DNA from 2 places in the Variovorax sp. R-27 genome. Region 2 is predicted to be linked to the other one. Evidence: predicted binding sites of a transcription regulator. Region 2 holds the regulator's gene; the other holds the start of a gene.
The links. Region 2 encodes NrdR, which represses ribonucleotide reductase genes. Its sites were predicted from a motif close to CACNANATNTNGTG; they were not measured.
Positions count from the first base shown of each region.

Region 1: ACN9MV_RS05300 (ribonucleoside-diphosphate reductase subunit alpha) is a predicted target of NrdR. The motif match lies at 5,591-5,604, and genes of this name have one in related genera.

Region 1 covers NZ_CP183984.1:1,187,843-1,195,364, reverse strand. The annotation lists gene ffh (signal recognition particle protein) at 1-207, opposite strand, end outside; gene ACN9MV_RS05325 (cytochrome C assembly family protein) at 422-1,234, shown strand; gene ACN9MV_RS05320 (PP0621 family protein) at 1,236-1,496, shown strand; gene ACN9MV_RS05315 (two-component system sensor histidine kinase NtrB) at 1,493-3,190, shown strand; gene ACN9MV_RS05310 (sigma-54-dependent transcriptional regulator) at 3,195-4,751, shown strand; gene ampD (1,6-anhydro-N-acetylmuramyl-L-alanine amidase AmpD) at 4,738-5,337, shown strand; gene ACN9MV_RS05300 (ribonucleoside-diphosphate reductase subunit alpha) at 5,688-7,522, shown strand, end outside.
Region 2 covers NZ_CP183984.1:4,014,419-4,021,940, forward strand. The annotation lists gene ACN9MV_RS18805 (lytic transglycosylase domain-containing protein) at 434-1,273, shown strand; ZMP/ZTP riboswitch at 1,304-1,429, shown strand; gene glyA (serine hydroxymethyltransferase) at 1,471-2,715, shown strand; gene nrdR (transcriptional regulator NrdR) at 2,740-3,183, shown strand; gene ACN9MV_RS18820 (type IV pilin protein) at 3,219-3,680, opposite strand; gene ACN9MV_RS18825 (PilC/PilY family type IV pilus protein) at 3,694-6,873, opposite strand; gene ACN9MV_RS18830 (pilus assembly PilX family protein) at 6,892-7,522, opposite strand, start outside.

The DNA of each region.
Region 1 (7,522 bases), 2.8 Mb from region 2:
CTTGAGCGAGCCCAGCACTTCCTGGCCGAGCGACTTCTCTTTCACGCGGGCGACGAAGTCGCGCACCACGGGCAGCGCCACGTCGGCCTCCAGCAGCGCCATGCGCACTTCGCGCAGCATGTCCTGCACGTTGCTTTCGGTGATGCGGGCCTGGCCGCTCATCGTCTTGACGAGGCGGGAGAACTTTTCTGTGAGGGCGGTGGCCATGAAGAGGAAGCCTTGCTGCCCGCTGGGGCGGGACAAATGGAAAATCGCAGGAAACGAAAAATCTGAAGCCAGTATCGCCGCCCCGCCCTGGTGGAACACCGCGGAACCGGCTTCGCCGGGCCGCTGGTGTTGCCCCCGGTGAGGGGGTTGGCGAAGCGACACGAAGTGCGCGAAGCCTGGGGGAGGTCTTAATTCAGCCGGTACACTCCGGCCGATGATTTTAGCGATCCCCTCCCCGCTCGGCGTGGCGCTGGGCATCGCCACTGCGGTTGCCTACGGTTTCGTTGCCGGTGCCGGTGCCAAACTGAGCCGTCAATCGACCCAGTGGGCCCTCGGAATTGCGTGGATTCTGCATGCCGCCGTGCTGGCCCACGGCCTCATCGGCAGCGAGCCGCGCTTCGGTTTCGCACCCGCCCTGTCGGTCACCGCGTGGCTGGTGCTCACCGTCTACGCGGTCGAAAGCCGCATGTATCCCCAATTGAAGGTGCGGCGCGCGCTCGCCTGGCTGGGCGCGGCCGCGGTGCTGCTGGCCATCCTGTTTCCCGGCACGCCGCTGCACGTCACGGCTTCGCCGTGGCTGCCGCTGCATCTGGCGCTGGGCATCGCCTCGTACGGCCTGTTCGGCGCCGCTGTCGTGCACGCCTGGCTGATCACCCGTGCCGAAAAGCAGATCCGCCTGGCCACCGCCGAGCCGCAGGGCGGCGTGCCGCTGCTCACGCTCGAACGGCTCACCTTCCGATTCGTCACCGCCGGCTTCGTGCTGCTGTCGGCCACGCTGCTGGCCGGCCTGCTGTTCAGCGAGCAGCTGTACGGTGCCGCCGGCCGCGTCTGGAAGTGGGACCACAAGACCATCTTCTCCATGCTCGCCTGGATCACCTTCGCGATCCTTTTGATCGGCCGGGCCCGCTTCGGCTGGCGCGGCCGCACTGCGCGCCGCGTGCTGTACGCCGGCTCGGCCCTGTTGCTGCTGGCCTACGTGGGTTCACGCTTCGTGCTCGAAGTGGTGCTTGCGCGTCCTCCCGTCTGAAATGAAATACCTCCTCGTCCTCGCGGTGCTCTGGGTCGCGATCTGGCTCTGGCGCAAGAACCGCCGCGAAGAAATGCGCGATGCCATGCGCGAGCGCGCGGCCAAGGCGCAGCAGCGCCCCGCCGCACCAGCCGGCCCGCCGCAGGCCATGGTGCGCTGCGCCCATTGCGGCCTGCACCTGCCGGCGACCGATGCCATCGCCGGCCCCGGCGGCGCGGTCTATTGCAGCACCGCGCACCGCGAAGCCGCAACGCCCCAATGAGCGCCCCCCTCTGGTCGCGCGGCGAGCCGGTCACCGACTGGGACGTGCTCGACCAGGGCACGGGCGAAAGCTCGGCGCTGATCCGGCTCTGGCGTGGCTTCATGGCCGCGCGCTGCTTCATCGCACTGGTGCTGATGCTGCTGCAGGGCGTGGCCTTTGTCATCGGGCAGACGATGCAGCCGGTGGCCATCACCATCTCGGCGCTCTACCTCGCCGCGACCTGGCTGGGCATGCGCTACACGCGCGTGCAGCCGCCGATCCGCGGTTTTGCCGCGCTCTGGCTGCTGACCATCGGCATCGATCTGGCCGCCTTCACCGCCTTGCAGGTGCTGCAGGGCGGCAACGTCAACTACACGCCGCTGTTCGCGCTGCCGGTGCTCATGAGCGCGGTGCTGGGCACCATGATCGTGAGCCTGGGCACCACCGCCACGGTCACGCTGCTGCTGCTGGCCGACGCGGGCTGGCACTGGCTGCAGCAGCCGGGCGATTCTTCGCCGCGCTTCGTGCAGGCGGCGCTCACCGGCACGGGTCTCTTCGTGGTGGCGCTGCTCGCGCACGAAATGGCCCGCCGGCTGGCGCGCGAGGAAGCCGTGGCGCAGCGCAGCCGCAGCAGTGCGCAGATGCAGGCGCAGGTCAACGACCTGGTGATCGAGACGCTGAGCGAAGGCGTGCTGGTGATCGACGCCGAAGGCCTGGTACATGCGGCCAACCCGGCCGCCGACGCAATCCTCGGCCAGGGCCTCGCAAAGCTGACGCTGCCGTTCCCGCTGCATGCCCAGCCTGCCTGGCATGCGCTGGCCGCGCTGGCGCGCCAGACCTTCGCGCGGCGGGCGCCGCAGACGGAAGAAATCCCGGTGGCGCAGGTGCGCGGCGCGGCGCGCGAGGTGCGCGTGCGCACGCGGCTCACGCCCACCAGCGAGAAGCGCATCGACAGCCTGTGCGTGATGTTCCTGCAGGACCTGCGCGAGCTCGAAGCCCGCATCCGCACCGAGAAGCTGGCCGCAATGGGCCGCATGTCGGCGGCCGTGGCGCATGAAATCCGCAACCCGCTGGCCGCCATCACCCAGGCCAGCGCGCTGCTCAACGAAGACCTGACCGACCCCGCGCACCGCAAGCTCACAAGCATGGTGCAGCACAACGCGCAGCGGCTCGCGCGCATCGTGGACGACGTGCTCGACGTCTCGCGTGCCCGCCAGCAACGCGTGCTGTCGCTCGGCGAGCAGGTCGTGCTCGACCCCGCGGTGCAGGTGCTGGCCGAGGAATGGGTGCGCCAGACCCAGCGCAAGGGCGTGCTGGTGTCGCTCGATGCGCCCAGCAGCGAGGTGCGCTTCGACGCCGAGCACCTGCGCCGCCTGATCGTGAACCTGCTGGACAACGCCTCGCGCTACGCCGGCAAGCGCGAAGACTCGATCCAGGTGCTGACCGCGCTGCAGCGCAGCGGCACCAACCGCCCCAGCCTGATGGTATGGAGCGACGGCGCGCCGCTGGAGCCGGCGGTGCAGCGGCACCTGTTCGAGCCCTTCTTCTCTTCCGAAAGCCGCTCCAGCGGGCTCGGCCTGTTCCTGTGCCGCGAGCTGTGCCGGCGGCATGGCGCCACCATCGGCTACGAGCGGCGCGCGCTGGTGCCGGGCGGGCCCGAGGGCAACGAATTCTTCGTCAGCTTCGCCCCCAGCGAAAACCGGCTGACACAATAGCGCCGTGAGCACTCCCCCCCCTTCCACCCAGCGACCGGCGCAGATCCTGGTCATCGACGACGAACCCGACCTGCGCACGCTCTATGAATTGACGCTGCTGCGCGAGGGCTATCGCGTCGAGGCCGCGGGCAGCGTGTCAGAAGCCTGGCAGCACCTGGAGGCCGGCCGCTTCGACGCCGTGATCACCGACATGCGACTGCCCGACGGACAGGGCATGGAGATCATCCACCGCATCCAGAAGGCCCAGCGCAGCGAGCGCTGCGTGGTGATGACGGCATACGGTTCGGCCGAGAACGCGGTGGAAGCGCTGAAGGCCGGCGCCTTCGACTACCTCACGAAGCCGGTCGACCTGAAGCAGTTCCGCGCCGTCGTGGCTTCCGCCGTGCAGGCGCGGCTGGCGCCGCAGCCGGTGGCCAAGCCCGTGCAGGCGGTACCCGCGAGCAACAACAGCGCCGACGCAACGGTGGTCACCTCCGGCACCGGCATTGCCGCGCTCGACCGTCTCGTGGGCGAATCGGAGCCCATGCGCCTCGTCAAGTCGCGCATCGCCAAGGTGGCGCGCGGCATGGCGCCGGTGCTGGTGCGCGGTGAATCGGGCACCGGCAAGGAACTGGTTGCGCGCGCCGTGCATGCCTGCAGCCAGCGCAGCGAAGGCCCATTCGTCGCGGTGAACTGCGGCGCGATTCCCGAGAACCTGCTCGAGGCCGAATTCTTCGGCGCGCGCAAGGGCTCGTACACCGGCTCCTCGCAAGACCGTGACGGCTACTTCCAGGCCGCGCGCGGCGGCACGCTGTTTCTCGACGAGATCGGCGACCTGCCGCTGGCCATGCAGTCGAAGCTGCTGCGCGCGATCCAGGAGCGCAGCGTGCGCTCGATCGGCTCGACGCAGGAAGAAGCTGTCGACGTGCGCATCGTCAGCGCCACGCATAAAGACCTGCACGCCGAAGTGCAGGCCGGCCGCTTCCGTCAGGATCTTTTCTACCGCCTCAACGTGATCGAGATCGCGGTGCCCGCGCTGCGCGACCGCCGTGAGGACCTGCCCGCGCTGTGCGCCGCGCTGCTCTCGCGCATCGCACAGGACGGCGGCCTGCCCGTGCCGCATCTGTCGAACGAACTGCTGCGCCGCCTCGCGCAGCATCCGCTGAACGGCAACGTGCGCGAGCTCGAAAACCTGTTGCACCGCGCAGTGGCGCTGAACGACGGCGACGAACTTCATCTCGACCTGATGGGCGGCTTCACCGCTGCGGCCGAAGCCGCGGCGTCCGCGCCAGCACCGCTGTCGCCCGTCACCGACGCGCCTGTCGCGCTGGCTCCGCTTCCGAGCGTGCCGGTGGCGCCCCCCAAGGTCGCGCCGCCGCCGCTGCCCTCCGACCTGCAGGCCTATCTCGATCAGCAGGAGCGCGAGATCCTCGTGCGTGCGCTGCACGAGAGCGGCTTCAACCGCACCGCGGCCGCCGCGCGGCTCGGCATGAGCCTGCGCCAGATCCGCTACCGCATCGCGCGGCTGGGCATCACCACGCCCAACGGCGACGATGGCGCGAGCAGCCATGTCGACGACTGAAGCCAACGACAGCGGGCTCTGGCAAGCCGGCTGGTACCGCTTCGCGAAGGCGCTGCGCTCGCCGAACTTCGGACCCCGCCCCGCGGGCGTGCAGACCGACCTCATCGTGCTGCATTCAATCAGCCTGCCGCCCGGCGAATATGGCGGCGACGCGGTGCAGCAGCTGTTCACCAACCAGCTCGACTGGGACGCGCACCCCTACTTCCAGTCGATCCGCGACCTCGAGGTGTCCTCGCATTTCTTCGTGCGCCGCAACGGCGAACTCTGGCAGTTCGTGAGTTGCGACGATCGTGCCTGGCATGCCGGCGTGTCGTCGTGGCGCGGTCGCGGCAACTGCAACGACGACTCCGTCGGCATCGAGCTCGAAGGCCTCGAAGGCCAGCCCTTCGAAGAGCCGCAATACGAGACGCTCGCGAGCCTGTGCGCCGCGATCGCGCAGCACTACGCGATCGCGCACATCGCCGGCCACGAGCACATCGCGCCGGGCCGCAAACAGGATCCGGGCTCGGGCTTCGACTGGCGCCTGCTGCGCGAACAGCTCGGCTGGAATCCACAGATGTTTCCGCCGCAGGTGGTGCAGCGCTAATTTTTTCAATCGTGCGGCACCTCGTGATGCGTCGCTCTTGCAGCGCAGCAATGCGAAAATAGCAACCGCGCGATTCAGCAACCATGCGGCCTGCAGGCCCAAATCGGCTTGCAAGCCAAGCCCCATGCGGGTTGAGAGACCATAGGCCAGTATTCAAGCGGCATCGCTGGCCGTGTCCTATGGCGGAAGTAATACCGGCAATCCTTGTATCCATAGGAAAACGCTACATCTAGTGGGTTGTACACCCCCCGCACCCTAGATATAGTGTCCCCTGTCCGGTCATCCACACCGGCGCAGCGCCCGGCCCAGGCGCCGCCATCCAACAAGAATTGCCAACCGAGAGGAAGCGAATGCAAACTGCCCTGAACCCCCAATCGACCCCGCGTGCCGTTCCCTCGACGCCACCACAGCAGCAGCGAGACACTGCTGGCTCCCCCACCGGCCAGAACCTGGCCCACTACCAGATCATCCGCCGCAACGGCGCTGTCGTGCCCTTCGAGCCGAACAAGATCGCCATCGCGATGATGAAAGCCTTCCTGGCCGTGCACGGCACTCAGGGCGCGGCTTCGGCCAGCGTGCGCGAAACGGTCGACGTGCTCACGCAGGGCGTGATCCGCGCGCTGGTGCGCTCGCGTCCGGGCGGCGGCACCTTCCACATCGAAGACGTGCAAGACCAGGTCGAACTCGGCCTGATGCGCGGCGGCCATCATGAAATTGCCCGCGCCTACGTGCTGTACCGCGAACGCCGCACGCAGGAGCGCTCGAAGCAGGGCGAGCAAGACGTGCCGGCCGCGCCCGCACTGCACGTGCTGGACAACGGCGAGCTCGTCACCCTTGACCTGAACGAACTCAAGGGCCTGATCGAGTCGGCCTGCGAAAACCTGGGCGACAGCATCACGTCCGCACCGATCGTCGCCGAGACGATGCGCAACCTGTACGACGGCGTGCCGCTCGACGAGGTCTACAAGGCTTCGATCCTGGCGGCCCGTACGCTGATCGAGAAAGACCCCGACTACACCTTCGCCACCGCGCGCCTGCTGCTGCACACGATCTTCAAGGAGATCATCGGCCGCGAAGTGATGCCGGTCGACCGCGCCACCGCCTACGCCGACTACTTCCCGCAGTTCATCAAGAAGGGCGTGGACAACGACCTGCTCGACGAAAAGCTGCTGCAGTACGACCTGCCCCGCCTGGGCGCGGCGCTGAAGGCCGAGCGTGACAACCAGTTCGACTACCTCGGCCTGCAGACCCTGTACGACCGCTACTTCCTGCACGTGCGCAAGACCCGCATCGAGCTGCCGCAGGCCTTCTTCATGCGCGTGGCCATGGGCCTGTCACTGAACGAAATCGACCGCGAAGCCCGCGCCATCGAGTTCTACGAAGTGCTGTCGTCGTTCGACTTCATGTCGAGCACGCCCACGCTGTTCAACGCCGGCACGCTGCGCTCGCAGCTGTCGAGCTGCTACCTGACCACGGTGCCCGACGACCTCGACGGCATCTACGAGTCGATCAAGGAAAACGCGCTGCTGTCGAAGTTCGCCGGCGGCCTGGGCAACGACTGGACCCGCGTTCGCGCGCTCGGCAGCCACATCAAGGGCACGAACGGCGAATCGCAGGGCGTGGTGCCGTTCCTGAAGGTGGTGAACGACACGGCAGTGGCCGTGAACCAGGGCGGCAAGCGCAAGGGCGCTGTCTGCACGTATCTCGAAACCTGGCACCTCGACATCGAGGAGTTCCTGGAGCTGCGCAAGAACACCGGCGACGACCGCCGCCGCACGCACGACATGAACACCGCCAACTGGATCCCCGACCTGTTCATGCGCCGCGTGATGGAAAAGGGCACCTGGACGCTGTTCTCGCCCTCCAACGTGCCCGACCTGCACGACCTGTTCGGCGCCGACTTCGAGAAGGCCTACGTGGCCTACGAAGAGAAGGCTGCCCGCGGCGACATCAAGCCCGCGCGCACCATCCAGGCGACCGACCTGTGGCGCAAGATGCTCACGATGCTGTTCGAGACCGGCCACCCCTGGATCACGTTCAAGGACGCCTGCAACGTGCGCTCGCCGCAGCAGCACGCCGGCGTGGTGCACTCGTCGAACCTCTGCACCGAGATCACGCTGAACACCAGCGACACCGAAACCGCCGTCTGCAACCTGGGTTCCGTGAACCTGCTGCAGCATCTGAA
Region 2 (7,522 bases):
GTGGATCCTCGGACGCTGAACCCTTGACTTGCACCTCGGGCTGCCGGACCTCGGAAAAACACCTGAAAAGCTCAGGCCCGTCCAGATTAGGCGTCGCACCCTCGGATTGCAAACGCGTTTTACAAAGGGATTTCCCCTAAGCCGAAACGCCTCGAAACGGCAACTTTTTTAAACAACTATTAGCATAACGAAGCAAGTCCTTATGCTTGACCGGGTATTTAGCCACGCTAGAATCCGCCCTGCTCTGACCGCCCGACGCGGCAGAGCCACCCTGAATCCGCTGCCGAACTCCCCCGGCTTGATCAGGTCGCCGCGCCCCTAACCCCCTTCACTCCATGCGCGGAGCCTGATTCGTACCAATCCAAGCGCCGCTGCCTTCATCCATCGCCTTCCGTGGCGTTGCGACTCGGGTGCCGCACAGAAAGGAAGAGCGATGAACAAGGCGTTTGATGTCACGGCCCGCGGGCTAAGGACCTTCGTGTCCGATGTGGCAGACGGCTTTTTTGAAATTACCCACAACGGGTTTGCACTGGTCGGCCTGGCCATTGTGTTCGCGGCCCTCGCCCTCGTGGCGCGGCCCGACCTGCGCAAGACCGGCGAGGAGCAACTGATGGGCTGGCTGCAGTCGCGCAAGCCTGCGCCTGAAGTCACCGATCTCGAGCCCACCGCCATCGAGCGCACCACGGCCGCGAGCCCCGCCGATCTGCCCAAGCAGCAGGCCGCCGTGGCTTACTGGCTGAGCAAGAAGTACCGCGTGGCCGCCGAACCGCTGAGCGTGCTCGTGGCCGAGGCCTATGGCATCGGCAAGCGCACGAAGATCGACCCGACCCTGATCCTCGCGATCATGGCCGTCGAATCCAGCTTCAACCCGTTCGCCCAGAGCCAGGTCGGCGCGCAAGGCCTCATGCAGGTCATGACCCGCGTGCACGGCGACAAGTACGAAAGCGCGGGCGGCACGCTCACCGCCTTCGACCCGGTGACCAACATGCGCGTCGGCGTCAAGGTGCTGCAGGAATGCATCTCGCGCGCCGGCTCCCTCGAAGGCGGCCTGCGCTACTACGTGGGCGCGGCCAACCTCGAGGACGACGGCGGCTACGCCGCCAAGGTGATGGCCGAGCACGAACGCCTGCTGCAGGTGGCCAACGGCCGCGCGCCGTCGACGGTCACACCGCCAACCGTGCGTCCGCAGCCGATCCCTGTGGCAACACCGCCCAAGCCTGCCGAAGAACGCACTGAGCCGGCCAAGGTGGCCCTGCTCTCCTCCGTTTCCTGAAGAGGTTTCGGGCCGGGTGTGAGCTACACTCGGCGGGTACGCGACTGGCGATAGGCGCAGCACCCGAACACGGTGCCACGCGCTGACGTGGAATACCACTGGGAAGCGTACCGCCTGACCACAACAGGCGTTCAGCCGTTCGCCTGGGCAGCCCTTGTTTGGTTGAAGAACAAGGACCTCGTCTTCAAAGGACTGCCATGTACCAACGCAACATCCTGGTCGAACAGACCGATCCCGAAATCTGGGCCGCGATTCAAGCCGAAAACGCGCGCCAGGAACATCACATCGAGCTGATCGCCAGCGAGAACTACGCCTCGCCGGCCGTCATGGCTGCCCAGGGCTCGCAGCTCACTAATAAGTACGCCGAAGGCTATCCGGGCAAGCGCTACTACGGCGGCTGCGAGCACGTCGACGTGGCCGAGCAGCTGGCCATCGACCGCGTCAAGCAGATCTTCGGCGCCGACGCCGCCAACGTGCAGCCGCATTGCGGCGCCTCGGCCAACGAAGCCGTGATGCTCGCCTTCCTGAAGCCCGGCGACACCATCATGGGCATGAGCCTGGCCGAAGGCGGCCACCTGACCCACGGCATGCCTCTCAATATGAGCGGCAAGTGGTTCAACGTCGTGAGCTACGGCCTGGACGCCAACGAAGCCATCGACTACGACGCGATGGAACGCAAGGCGCACGAGCACATGCCCAAGCTCATCATCGCGGGCGCCTCGGCGTATTCGCTGCGCATCGATTTCGAGCGCTTCGCCAAGGTGGCCAAGGACGTCGGCGCGATCTTCATGGTCGACATCGCCCACTACGCAGGCCTCGTGGCCGCGGGCGTGTACCCCAACCCGGTGCCGCATGCCGACGTGGTCACCTCCACCACCCACAAGAGCCTGCGCGGCCCGCGCGGCGGCATCATCCTGATGAAGTCGCAGCACGAGAAGGCCATCAACAGCGCCATCTTCCCCGGCCTGCAAGGCGGCCCGCTGATGCATGTGATCGCCGCCAAGGCCGTCGCTTTCAAGGAAGCCATGGCGCCCGAGTTCAAGGCCTACCAGCAACAGGTGGTCAAGAACGCCCAGATCGTGGCCGACACCCTCACCCAGCGCGGCCTGCGCATCGTGAGCGGACGCACCGAAAGCCATGTGATGCTGGTCGACCTGCGCGCCAAGGGCATCACCGGCAAGGAAGCCGAAGCCGTGCTGGGCAGCGCCCACATGACGATCAACAAGAACGCGATCCCCAACGACCCGGAAAAGCCGATGGTCACCAGCGGCGTGCGCATCGGCACCCCCGCCATGACCACCCGCGGCTTCAAGGACGAAGAGGCCCGAATCACCGCAAACCTGATCGCCGACGTGCTCGAGAACCCGCGCGACGCGGCGAACATCGACGCCGTGCGCGCCAAGGTCCACGCGCTGACGAGCCGCTTCCCTGTCTACCGCTGATTCCGAGCAAGAAGACCTGACCGCATGAAATGCCCTTTTTGCGGTCATCTTGAAACGCAGGTCGTCGAGACCCGCGTTTCGGAAGACGCCGACTTCGTCCGCAGGCGCCGCCAGTGCAGCGCTTGCGACAAGCGCTTCACCACCTACGAGCGGCCGGACGTCAATTTTCCCGTCGTCGTGAAGAAGGACGGCAGCCGCGCCGACTTCGAATCGACCAAGGTGCGCGCCTCCATGATGCTGGCGCTGCGCAAGCGCCCGGTGAGCATCGAGCAGATCGACAACGCCCTGCTGCGCATCGAGCAGAAGCTGCTGGCCAGCGGCCTGCGCGAAATCGACTCGACCAAGGTCGGCGAGCTCGTGATGCGCGAACTCAAGAAGCTCGACAAGGTCGCCTACGTGCGCTTTGCCTCGGTGTACCGCAGCTTCGAGGACGTGGACGAGTTCAGGCAGTTGCTGCGCGATATCTGAGCCGCGTCGGCAACCGACGTACTCTCACAGGCACCTCAACGGTTCCAGCAAAGCTGCACCAGCGCACTCGAAGCGTCGGTGCTGCTGCCCGCCAGCTTGACGCCCAGCTGGTTGACCGTGAGGGTTCCGCACTCGTCATTGCGCGAAGCCCCCGCTGGAACGGCTTGCAAGGTGTAGCTGGTCTCGTTTCTTGCGACATAGCTGATGGAATAGTTCGCCGTGCCGGACGACGGCGACTGCCCCAGTCCGGCCGGCAGCGCGACGGTCGCCGGCGGATAGCGTCCGTTGGCGGTCATGTAGCGCTCGGTCCACTGCGCCGCCTGCAACAACTGCTGCTTCGCGTCGGCCCGCTTGGCCCGCAGCACGTAGCGCGTGTAGCTCGGGTAGGCGATGGCGGCGAGGATGCCGATCACCGCCGTCACGATCATGAGTTCGATCAGCGTGAAGCCGCGCGAGCGGCCCCGTCTACCAGACTGTGTCCTGGATTGCTTTTTCATGGTTCTCCTCCCTTCAGTCGGTCGACATCAGGCTGCGCCAGCCGAAGCGGCGCACGACGTCGGGCCGTGTCAACGTCTTGCACTCTCCGGCGGCATTGCAGATCACGTCCTTGCCCTTTTCCTTGTTCTTCGGCTGAAGAACCATGTCGTCCTTGCCGGAGCGATTCCGGAAGCCGGCATAGGCCCCCACCGCGCCGGAAGTGGAATACGCAATGCCCTCGGGCGCAGAGCCGCTGAAGAAGTCGATTACCAGCGACCAGCCGTCGTCGCCCGTTCCGGCGGTGCAGGTGACCGAATTGCTGCCTGAGCCGGGAATGGTGCTCGAGAACAGCCCGATGCCGCTGGTCAGCACATCACCCGGATAGACGACACGCTCTCCCGACGCAGGCAGCTTCAGGTGCCAGCCGCGCTTGGCCTCCGAGCCGGTGTAGCTCACGGCGTTGTGGGAGACGGTGCGCAACTCGGCATCGCCCTCCTCGACCGGTGTGGCGCCGATGGTCTGCGCCACGAGGTCGCTCCTCGTCGCGGTGCTCGAGCTTCCGTTGACCGGGTCCCAGATGCCGTACAGGTACTGGTCGGCGGTCGAGCGCTCGTCGCCGGAGGCGAACAGCCGACCGGTGCCGAACACCACCATGTAGCCACCGCGCGGATGCCCCACAACCACCGGCGCCGTCGTGATCGGCTGGCTGGCGCCGGCCGCGAACAGCGGCTTGTTGTCGAGGCCGGACGGGGTCGCGGCCCCGGTTGCGGCCGGACGATTCGAGCTGAGAGGCCCCATCGTGGCTTTCCACTGCCGGCTGTCGGTGCCGCCGAGGTCGAACTTCCAGAGATTGCCGAGCAGGTCTCCGGCGTAGACAAGGTCGACCTTGCCATCGCCATTGAGGTCCACCGGACGTGGCGCGGACAGGCCGTTGCCCGTGTCCTTCTCCTGCGTGACCGGCGCCGGAATCTTGAGCACCGCCTTGTCGCCATCGAGATACTGGATCCACAGCACCGCCTTCTCACTCTTGCTGTTGTAGCCGTTGCCCAGGATCAGGGCCTTTCGGTCGTTGCTCAACTGGGCGACCTGCAGCGCCCGCCCCGAGAAGGAATCGAGCGCAGGCTGCTGGAACTGATGGCCCAGGTCGTCGTCCGCAAGCGCGGTCGTGTCGATCAGCGCGACGCTGGCGGCCTTGCCCTCGTCGACGCTCTCGGGCCTGGTGGCGTCGAGCACGAAGTAGCCTTTGCCACCCGCGCCCAGCGTGCCCAAGAGCAAAGACTTCCAGTTCGCCGCCTTCTGCTCGTCGGTCGTCTTGGCCGAGGATGTCGGCCCCATGTAGATGTCGGCGACGAAGGCACTGCCGTCGACGTAGTACCGGTGGGTGTAGCCGCCTTCGCTGAGCCGCTTGAGATTCGGCGCCGCCGCCGTGCCGTAGAGGCCTTCGGGCACGTAGGCGAACGCCTCCTTGCCGGTGCTCGCGTTGAAAGCATGCAACATGCCGTCGTTGGCGCCGACATAGACCATCGGCGCGCGGGGGATGGCCGCGAACGCCGCATAGGCGTCGCCGGTGAAGCCGCTCTTCGGCTGTCCCGCGTACCAGACGCTGGAGCCCACGATGTCGCCGAGCACATGGCCGCGCTTGCGGAACTGGCGGCCGGCGCCCTCGTTGCTGCGGTCGCCGCGCAGGAAGTCGAGCACGGCCCGGCCGAGGGCGGTGCTCTCGGCGTCGGTGTCGGTGCTGGCCTTGAGCGCGGCCCTCTGCGCGTCGCTCAAGTCGGCCCACCTGAACGGCACGCCCGCGCCGGTGGTCGCTGCGCGGCCCCTCGACGCAGCCGTGGTACCGGAGAAGCTGAGTACAACGCGGTCCCGGTCGTGTGCGCCAGCGCTTGCCATGCGGGTATCGAGCAGGTCGCGCGCCGACCAGTCGGCTTTGGCAGCAAGCCTGCCGTCGGTGCCGAACTTCGTGGCGCTGAGCCTGCCGGACCAGTCGGCCGTGTCGTAGCCGGCCTGATAGACGGAAGTGTCTGTCGAGACTCGGGAAGCGCTGGCGGAAATGGAGGTCAGCGGGGTGCCGGTGTTGACCAGAACCTGTCCAAGGATGGATTTGAAGGCGCTGCTCAGGGCTTTGGCATTGGAAGCCGGCGTGAACGTGCCACGGCTGTTCAGGGCGGCATGCCAGAGGTCCATGCGTGCATTGCCACTGAACGGATCCAGCCATTGGATCGAGCCGTCGACCACGCCGGCATAGTCTCCGCTGTAGGTGGGGTGCAATGCAGTCGTCGAGATTTTCGGTCGCGACCACCAGTCACCCGCAGCACCGAACCCGATGAAGTGGGTCGTCAGGTGCTGCCAGGTGGCCGGATCGTTCTTGGGATTCCAGTACTCGGGAACCTTGGCACGCCCCACTGTCACATCGCCCGGTTCGGCAATGATCTTCCTCAGGCTGTTCGGCACGCCTGGTTGCAGATCGCGGGCCCAGTACTCGAAGGTCAAGTCAGCGAGCGTCGGACGCTTCATCCTCCCGAAGTTGTCGGCATAGGGTGCGTACGGCGCGTAGAGGGTGCCGTCCGGGAGCCGCCGGTGCGTGCCGTCTTCGTTGGCGACGATGGGCATGAAGCTCTCGAACCCCGAGGGAGGCCAGTAGTCGCCATCTGTCATGAAGATGTGGAACGACCTGCGGCAGCCCGACTGCGGGGCTCCGGCCACACCCGGATCATCCGAGAAGGGGCTGTGCTGGCCGGTGATCTGCATGTACTCGCCGGCACGGGTCATCATTTCGTGAAGAGGCGTGCCCCCCGTCGCCTGAACGGCATTGACCCAGGCCATGAAATTGGCGCGGTGCGTCCGGTCCAGCGAACGCATCAGGTTCGCGTTGACACGTCCGCCGATCCTGCAAGGAAGCGCGGCGCTTCTGAATGCAGCGCAGTTGCGATCACTGCGATCGTCGTTCAGCGCCTGCCAGGCGAGGCGGATGCGGTGATCGGGAATGTTGGCCTCGGAGAAGTTCTCCCTGAGAGCAGCCTGCAGGGCAGCCATGCCGCTGCCGTACATGCTTCCGGAGTTGTCGACGGAAACGATCACGTTCGGCGCCGGCTCCGCGACCGCGGCATTTCGCGGCACCTGCGCCAGCGGATACTGCGCGGCGTGCACGACGGTCTGTGCCAGCACCAGGCCGGACACGACGGCGCGTCCCGGCAGCTTCCTGATCCTCATCTCTTTCTCTCCCTATATTCAGTTCACCCCGGAGACCGGGTCCGGATCGAAGGACACCTGCAGCTCGACCTTCGTCGCATCCCCTTTGCCGGTGCCGCTGCGCGCTCCCGTGGCAGTCGCCGTGATGCGATACAGCGGATATTTGCTGTTCCTTCGATCGATCACCTCGATCCAGTACCTGGCGCCGCGCAGCGCCGGACTGCCGGCACTGGGCGCTCCGGTGAACTCGCCGTACCTGGCGTACTTGGCCTTGTAGGCATCGCCGCGCCAGAAGCGGTAGGCCTCGCTGCCTGCGGCGGCGGCGACCGAATCGGGTTCGGAGAAATAGCAGATGCCCCGCTCGCAGCTGTTGGGGCCGGCGTTCATGTAGGCGGTGACCCAGCCCGTATCCCGGTCGGGAAAGACGCGGCCGTCTTCTGCCTTGCGGCAGCGCGCCGCGGCAAGTGCCGAACACGCCACGTAGGTCTTGCTCGCGGAATCGAAGGCCAGTTGCCGGATGTCGCGCTCCGCATCCAGCAGCGCTGCCTCGGCAGCCTCGAAGGCGCGCTGGTATTCGCGCTGGCTGCCCGCCATCGACTCGAGAAGCACCGCGGTGCGCGCGCCACCGATCAGCAGCAGGGCCGAAAGCAGCAGCATGATCATCACGATG